Prosthecomicrobium sp. N25: one gene and its partner. The protein of the gene in region 1 interacts with the protein of each later gene in a pairwise test. Links are inferred from orthologs where the notes say so. Each region holds a gene or a part of one and is shown in the gene's direction. Other genes may lie near its edges.

Region 1 (3,508 bases):
CGCCGGCATCGCGCTCGCCGCCCTCTACGCGGGCAACGGCTGGGTCGGCTCCCTTCTCGAGCCGCTCGGCCTGAAGATCGCCTACACGCCCCTCGGCATCCTGGTGGCGCTGACCTTCATCGGCCTGCCCTTCGTGGTCCGCACCGTCCAGCCCCTCATGCAGGAGCTCGACCGGGAGATCGAGGAGGCCTCCGCCACCCTCGGCGCCTCCCGCTTCGTGACGGTGACGCGCGTCCTCCTGCCGCCGCTGCTGCCGGCCGTCCTGACCGGCTTCACCCTCGCCTTCGCGCGCGGCGTGGGGGAATACGGCTCGGTCATCTTCATCGCCGGCAACATGCCCTATGTGTCGGAGATCGCCCCGCTTCTGATCGTCATCAAGCTCGAGGAGTTCGACTACCGCGGCGCCACCGGCATCGCGCTCATCATGCTCCTCGTGAGCTTCTTCATGCTGCTCGTCATCAACCTGATTCAGGCCTGGAGCCGGAGGCGCTACGGCGATGTCTGATATCGCGTTTTCCCGCTCCGCCGCCGCCACCGCGACCGCCACCGGCGAGGGCTTCGCGGCCCGCGCCGTGCTGATCGCCGTCGCGCTCGGCTTCCTGGCCCTCTTCCTGGTCCTGCCGCTCGTCGCGGTCTTCGTGGAGGCGTTCCGCAACGGCACCGCCGCCTACCTGGAGGCCTTCCGGGAGCCCGACGCGCAGGCGGCGATCCGCCTGACCCTGATCGTCGCCGCCATCGCGGTGCCGGCCAACCTCGTCTTCGGCATCGCCGCCGCCTGGGCGATCACCAAGTTCCGCTTCCCCGGCAAGAGCCTGCTGATCACCCTGATCGACCTGCCCTTCTCGGTCTCGCCGGTCGTCTCGGGCCTCGTCTACGTGCTCCTCTTCGGCGCCCAGGGCTACCTCGGCCCCTTCCTGAAGAGCCAGGGGATCCAGATCATCTTCGCGGTTCCGGGCCTGGTGCTCGCGACGATCTTTGTCACCTTCCCGTTCGTGGCCCGCGAGCTGATCCCGCTGATGCAGGAGCAGGGCACCGCCGACGAGGAGGCCGCCATGACGCTCGGCGCCTCCGGGTTGACGACCTTCGTCCGCGTGACGCTGCCCAACATCAAGTGGGGCCTGCTCTACGGCGTGCTCCTCTGCAACGCCCGCGCCATGGGCGAATTCGGCGCGGTCTCGGTCGTCTCCGGCCACGTCCGGGGACTGACCAACACGATGCCGCTACACGTGGAGATCCTCTACAACGAGTACCAGTTCGTGGCCGCCTTCGCGATGGCGTCGCTGCTGGCCGCCCTCGCCCTCGTCACCCTCGTCCTGAAGACCTTCCTGGAATGGCGCTACGGCGGTCACCTCGCCGGCGGCACCAGGGGACATTGAGAGGCACGACCATGGAAATCCGGATCCGCGACCTCGCCAAGGACTTCGGCACCTTCCCGGCGCTTCACGGCGTCGACCTCGACATCCGCGCCGGCGAACTGCTCGCGCTGCTCGGCCCCTCGGGCTCCGGCAAGACGACGCTCCTGCGCTCGATCGCCGGCCTGGAGCAGCCGAGCCGCGGCCAGATCTTCTTCGGCGACGAGGAGGCCTCCGCGACACCCGTGCGCGAGCGCGGCGTCGGCTTCGTGTTCCAGCACTACGCCCTCTTCAAGCACATGACGGTCGCCGAAAACATCGGCTTCGGCCTCTCCGTCCGCCCGCGCGCGGCTCGCCCGTCCAAGGCCGAGATCCGCCAGCGCGTCATGTCCCTGCTCGACCTCGTCCGCCTGACCGGCCTCGAGAACCGCTACCCGGCCCAGCTCTCCGGCGGCCAGCGGCAGCGCGTGGCCCTCGCCCGCGCGCTCGCGGTCGACCCGAAGGTGCTGCTCCTCGACGAGCCGTTCGGCGCGCTCGACGCCAAGGTCCGGAAGGAGCTCCGGAAGTGGCTGCGCGAGATTCACCAGGAGACCGGCTACACCACCGTCTTCGTCACCCACGACCAGGAGGAGGCGCTCGAGCTCGCGGATCGGGTCGTGGTCCTCGACAAGGGCCGGATCGAGCAGGTCGGCACCCCGGACGAGGTCTACGACACGCCCGCCAGCCCCTTCGTCTTCTCGTTCATCGGCGACTCGAGCGAACTCCCCGTCACCCTCGACCAGGGCAAGGCCTGGCTCTACGACCGCCCCGTGCCGCTCGGCCTCGACGTCGTCGGCCACGGCCCCGCCCGCCTCTTCGTCCGCCCGCAGCACTGGGACGTCGGGGCCCCGAGCCAGGGCCTCGCCGGTGTGGTCCGCAGCGTCACCCGCCACGGGCCCGGCCGCCGCGCCGAGGTGGAAGTCGGCCGCGACCTGACCGTCACGGTCGACACCTCCGCCGACCACCCGCTCGCGGCGGGCGACCGCATCGGGCTCCGGGCCCAGCGCTGGCGCCTGTTCCTCGCCGACGGCAAGTCCTTCGCCGCCCAGGCGCCCCGCCGCGCCGCCGGCGCCGGAGCCCGCTGACCCGGTCCGCCCCGCCGGCCCCGGGAACCCCTGCAGTGCCGAACGCGTTCTTGCTGCACCGCAACAGCAGGAATATGAGGCACGCATGGCCGACAAGGCACGATTCCCCACGACGGCCCCGACCGGGACCGCCGCCGACCTCTCGTCATCGGCCTCCGAGAGCGTGATCGCGATGACGGAGTACGCCCGCAACGCGGGCGATGACGCTCGCAAGGCCGGCGAGGACGCCGCCGATGCGTTCACGAGCCGCGCCGAGGACGCCTCCGAAGCCTTCACGAGCCGCGCCGAGCACACCGCCGCCGAAGCCGAGACGGCGGCCCGGGAGACCGGGTCCGACGAAGCCGTGGCCAGCGCGTCCGGGGCCGTCAGAGGCCTGCCCGTCGCCACCCGCGTCGTCGCCGACGAGATGTCCGCGATCCTCTCCCGGCAGATGGCCTGGGCGGTGACCTCGGCCCGCACGCTCCGGGACTGCGGCTCCCCGACCGACTGGATCCTCGCCCAGCAGCGCGCCGCCCTCGACGGCCTCGGCATCGCCGTCGAAACCCAGTCCCGTCTGGCTGTGCTCCCGCTGAAGATCCTCTCGGGCGTGACCGCCCGCTGACGCCGAACCGGGACGGCGGTGAAGATCGCCGCCGTCCTCGGCCGCCGGACGCCCGGCCGGCCCCGCCCCCGAGCCTCCGTTGGCGATGCCGCTCCCCGGTCCCGGCCGCGTCGACCGGGACAGCTCCAGAGCCCTGGGGCAAGATGAGGGCCTCCCGGGAGGGGATACCCGCAGCACCGTCTTGAGCCCGCCCGTCTTGAGCCCGACCTCAAGGCAGCGCTATAGATGGAACGTTCCAATTTCAACGCACTCGCCGACTTGTGCGCATAAACTATTGTAAAAACGAACGAAATTTCAACATTTATATTCTCCTTTACAAACTCATCGGAACGTTCCAATATCCTGAGCGTGACCGCAGCCGCTGATCCACAAGGCGGCGCGGACGCAAGGGAGGAGACGACATGGCGAAGCCGCGCGAACCGCGCCGGCCG
Region 2 (3,516 bases), on another replicon or contig:
ATCCTGGTCTCGTCGGGGGCGATCGCGCTCGGGCGGGGGCGGCTGGGGCTGCCGAAGGGGGCGCTGGCGCTGGAGGAGAGCCAGGCGGCGGCGTCGGTCGGGCAGATCGCGCTGGCCAGGGCCTATTCGGAGGTACTCGGGGCGCGCGGCTTCACGGCCGCGCAGGTGCTCCTGACGCTCGAGGACACGGAGAGCCGGCGGCGCTACCTCAACGCGCGCTCGACCCTCGGGGTGCTGATCGAGCGCAAGGCCGTGCCGGTCATCAACGAGAACGACACGGTGGCGACGACCGAGATCCGCTACGGCGACAACGACCGGCTCGCCGCGCGCGTCGCGACCATGATCGGGGCGGACCTCCTGGTGCTTCTTTCCGACATCGACGGGCTCTACACGGCGCCGCCGAACGACGATGCGGACGCGCGGCTGATCCCGGTCGTGGAGCGGATCACCCCGGAGATCGAGGCGATGGCGGGCGGGGCCGGGTCGGAGCTGTCGCGGGGCGGCATGAAGACCAAGGTCGAGGCCGGCAAGATCGCCACGCGGGCGGGCTGCGCCATGATCATCACGCTCGGCAAGCGCATGAACCCGCTGGCGGCCATCGACCGGGGCGCGACCGCGACCTGGTTCCTCGGCGAGGGCAACCCGGTGACGGCGCGCAAGACCTGGATCGCCGGGTCGCTCGACGCACGCGGGTCCGTGCAGGCGGATGCGGGGGCGGTCCGGGCGCTCCGGTCGGGCAAGAGCCTGCTGCCGGCCGGGTGCCGGCGTATCGAGGGGCGCTTCTCGCGCGGCGACACGGTCGTGATCCTCGGGCCGGAGGGCGAGGAGGTCGGCCGGGGGCTTGTCGCCTTCGACGCCGAGGAGGCGAGCCAGATCCTCGGGCGCAAGACCCATGAAATCGAGGCCATCCTGGGCTACAAGGGGCGGGCGGCGATGATCCACCGCGACGACATGGTTCTGAGGGGCGAATGATGGGCGCCGAAGCGCGGGTGATCGAGGGCGGCTCGGTGGATGCCGTCATGCGGGAGATCGGGCTCAGGGCCCGGGCCGCGGCGCGGCGGCTGGCGACCGCCCCGACGGGGGCGAAGAACGCGGCGCTCGCCGCCATGGCGGCGCGGCTCAGGGCCTCGGCCAAGGCGATCCTTTCGGCGAATGCCGAGGACGTGGCGCAGGCGCGGCGCGACGGCATGGCGGCGAGCTTCGTCGACCGGCTCACCCTGACGGAGGCGCGCATCGAGGCGATCGCCAAGGGGGTCGAGGAGATCGCGGCGCTGCCCGATCCGGTCGGGCGCGTGCTGGCGGCCTGGGACCGGCCGAACGGGCTTCATATCGAGCGCGTCGCGACGCCGCTCGGGGTGATCGGCATCATCTACGAGAGCCGGCCCAACGTGACGGCCGACGCGGGGGCGCTGTGCCTTAAGAGCGGCAACGCGGCGATCCTGCGCGGCGGCTCGGATTCCTTCCGCTCGTCCGCGGCGATCGTGGCGGCGCTGCGCGACGGGCTCGCCGCGGCCGGGCTCGATCCGGACGCCATCCAACTCGTGCCGACGCGCGACCGGGCGGCGGTGGGCCTCATGCTGCGCGGGCTCGACGGGGCGGTCGACGTGATCGTGCCGCGCGGCGGCAAGAGCCTCGTGGCGCGGGTGCAGGACGAGGCGCGGGTGCCGGTCTTCGCCCATCTGGAGGGGATCTGCCACGTCTACGTGCACGCGGCGGCGGACCTGGAGATGGCGCGCCGCATCGTGGTCAACGCCAAGATGCGTCGGACGGGGATCTGCGGGGCGGCCGAGACGCTGCTGATCGACAGGGCGGTGGCGGCGAGCCACGGCCCGGCGCTGGTCTCCGCGCTGCAGGCGGCCGGGTGCCTGGTCAAGGGCGACGCGGCGGTCTCGGCGATGGCGCCGGGCGTGGAGCCGGCCACGGAGGCGGACTGGTCGACCGAGTACCTGGACGCCGTGATCTCGGCCAAGGTCGTCGACGGGCTCGAGGCGGCGGTCGACCACATCGAGCGCTACGGCTCCCACCACACCGAGGCGATCGTCACCGACGACGCGGAGGCGGCGGCGCGCTTCATGGCCGGGATCGACAGCGCCATCCTGCTTTGGAACGCCTCGACCCAGTTCGCCGACGGCGGCGAATTCGGCATGGGCGCGGAGATCGGCATCGCGACGGGCAAGATGCATGCGCGCGGCCCGGTCGGGGTCGAGCAGCTCTGCTCCTTCCAGTACCGGGTCACCGGAACGGGCCAGGTCCGGCCGTGACGGCGCCACCCCCGGGGGCCGCCGGGCCCGCCGCGGGCGCGACGAGGGGGCCGGAAGGCCCGGCGCGGGGCGTCGATCCGGCGGACCTGCGGATTCCGCCGGCCTATCCGGGCATGACGATCGGCCTGTTCGGGGGCTCGTTCAACCCGCCGCACCGGGGGCACGCGCATGTGGCCGAGATCGCGCTCGAGCGCCTCGGGCTCGATCGCGTCTGGGTGATGGTGACGCCGGGCAACCCGCTCAAGGAACGGCAGGGCCTGCCGTCGCTCGACCGCCGCATCGCGGCCACCCGGGCGACGATGCCGGATCCGCGGATCGTGGTGACGGGCTTCGAGGCGGCGCTCGGCTCGGCCTATTCCTGGGCGACGGTCCGCCACCTGACCCGCACCCGGCCGGGCGTCCGCTTCGTCTGGGTGATGGGGGCCGACAACCTCGGCACGTTCCACCGATGGCAGAACTGGCGGCGGATCGTCGACGCGGTGCCGATCGCGATCGTGGACCGTCCGGGATCGACGCTCGCCGCGCTGTCGAGCCGGGCCGCGGCCACCATGGTGCGCCATCGCGTCCCGGAGGCGGAGGCCTCCGCCCTCGCCGGGCGGGCGCCGCCGGCCTGGGTCTTCCTGCATGCGCCGAGGGTCCCGCTGTCGTCGACCGGGCTCAGGGCGGCCGGGCGCGGGCTCGCCGACTGACCCGCCCTTTCGTCAGCGCTTCCGGCTGTAGCGCTTGCTCGCCTCGGCGGCGGCCCATTCGGCGCGGGCGGCGCCGTCCGGCGTGATGCCGCGGGTCAGGCAGAACAGGCTGAAGCCGACCGGCTCGTAGCGGATGCGGACGGTCTTGATGCCGCGGCCGGTCATCTCGGCCTCGAAGGCCTGCGCCTCCTGCAGCCACTCGTCGTAGTCCTCGTAGAGGCGGTCCGGATCGGCCATCTCGGCCTTGGCGGCGTCGTAGTCCTCCCGGCGGAACCAGCAGATCGCCACGGCGCGCTGGCGCTCCGGGGCCGGCGCGGCCGCCTCGTTCGGCTTCGACATGGGCTGGCGCTCCCTCAGAGAATCGTCTGGCCGGTCTTGGCCCAGTCAGCCATGAAGGCCTGGATGCCCTTGTCGGTCAACGGATGGGCGACCAGCCCCTTCAGCACGGCCGGGGGGACGGTCGCCACGTCGGCGCCCGCGAGGGCGGCCTCCTTGACGTGGTTGGACGTCCGGATCGAGGCCGCCAGGATCTCGGTCTCGAGGGCGGGGTAGTTGTCGTAGATGGT

What was found. The genes of interacting proteins can lie anywhere in the genome.
Region 2: the proteins of WBG79_RS20325 (region 1) and WBG79_RS18410 interact in binary tests that used the Escherichia coli proteins (3 or more experiments, as listed by UniProt). The link is inferred for Prosthecomicrobium sp. N25 from one-to-one orthologs.

Annotation. Positions count from the first base shown.
Region 1 is NZ_JBBCAT010000003.1:250,867-254,374, forward strand. What follows is about bases 441-3,431. They hold WBG79_RS20325 (sulfate/molybdate ABC transporter ATP-binding protein), read left to right. Parts: upstream 441-1,387; coding sequence 1,388-2,476; downstream 2,477-3,431. Other genes in these bases: cysT (sulfate ABC transporter permease subunit CysT), read left to right, coding at 441-505; cysW (sulfate ABC transporter permease subunit CysW), read left to right, coding at 498-1,376; WBG79_RS20330 (hypothetical protein), read left to right, coding at 2,562-3,077. Also shown: more of cysT, read left to right, coding at 1-440; WBG79_RS20335 (LacI family DNA-binding transcriptional regulator), read left to right, coding at 3,479-3,508. UniProt on the Escherichia coli protein: Part of the ABC transporter complex CysAWTP involved in sulfate/thiosulfate import. Responsible for energy coupling to the transport system.
Region 2 is NZ_JBBCAT010000002.1:766,262-769,777, forward strand. What follows is about bases 116-3,114. They hold WBG79_RS18410 (glutamate-5-semialdehyde dehydrogenase), read left to right. Parts: upstream 116-968; coding sequence 969-2,261; downstream 2,262-3,114. Other genes in these bases: proB (glutamate 5-kinase), read left to right, coding at 116-972; WBG79_RS18415 (nicotinate-nucleotide adenylyltransferase), read left to right, coding at 2,348-2,950; WBG79_RS18420 (hypothetical protein), read right to left, coding at 2,963-3,114. Outside these bases: more of proB, read left to right, coding at 1-115; more of WBG79_RS18420, read right to left, coding at 3,115-3,289; fsa (fructose-6-phosphate aldolase), read right to left, coding at 3,304-3,516. UniProt on the Escherichia coli protein: Catalyzes the NADPH-dependent reduction of L-glutamate 5-phosphate into L-glutamate 5-semialdehyde and phosphate. The product spontaneously undergoes cyclization to form 1-pyrroline-5-carboxylate.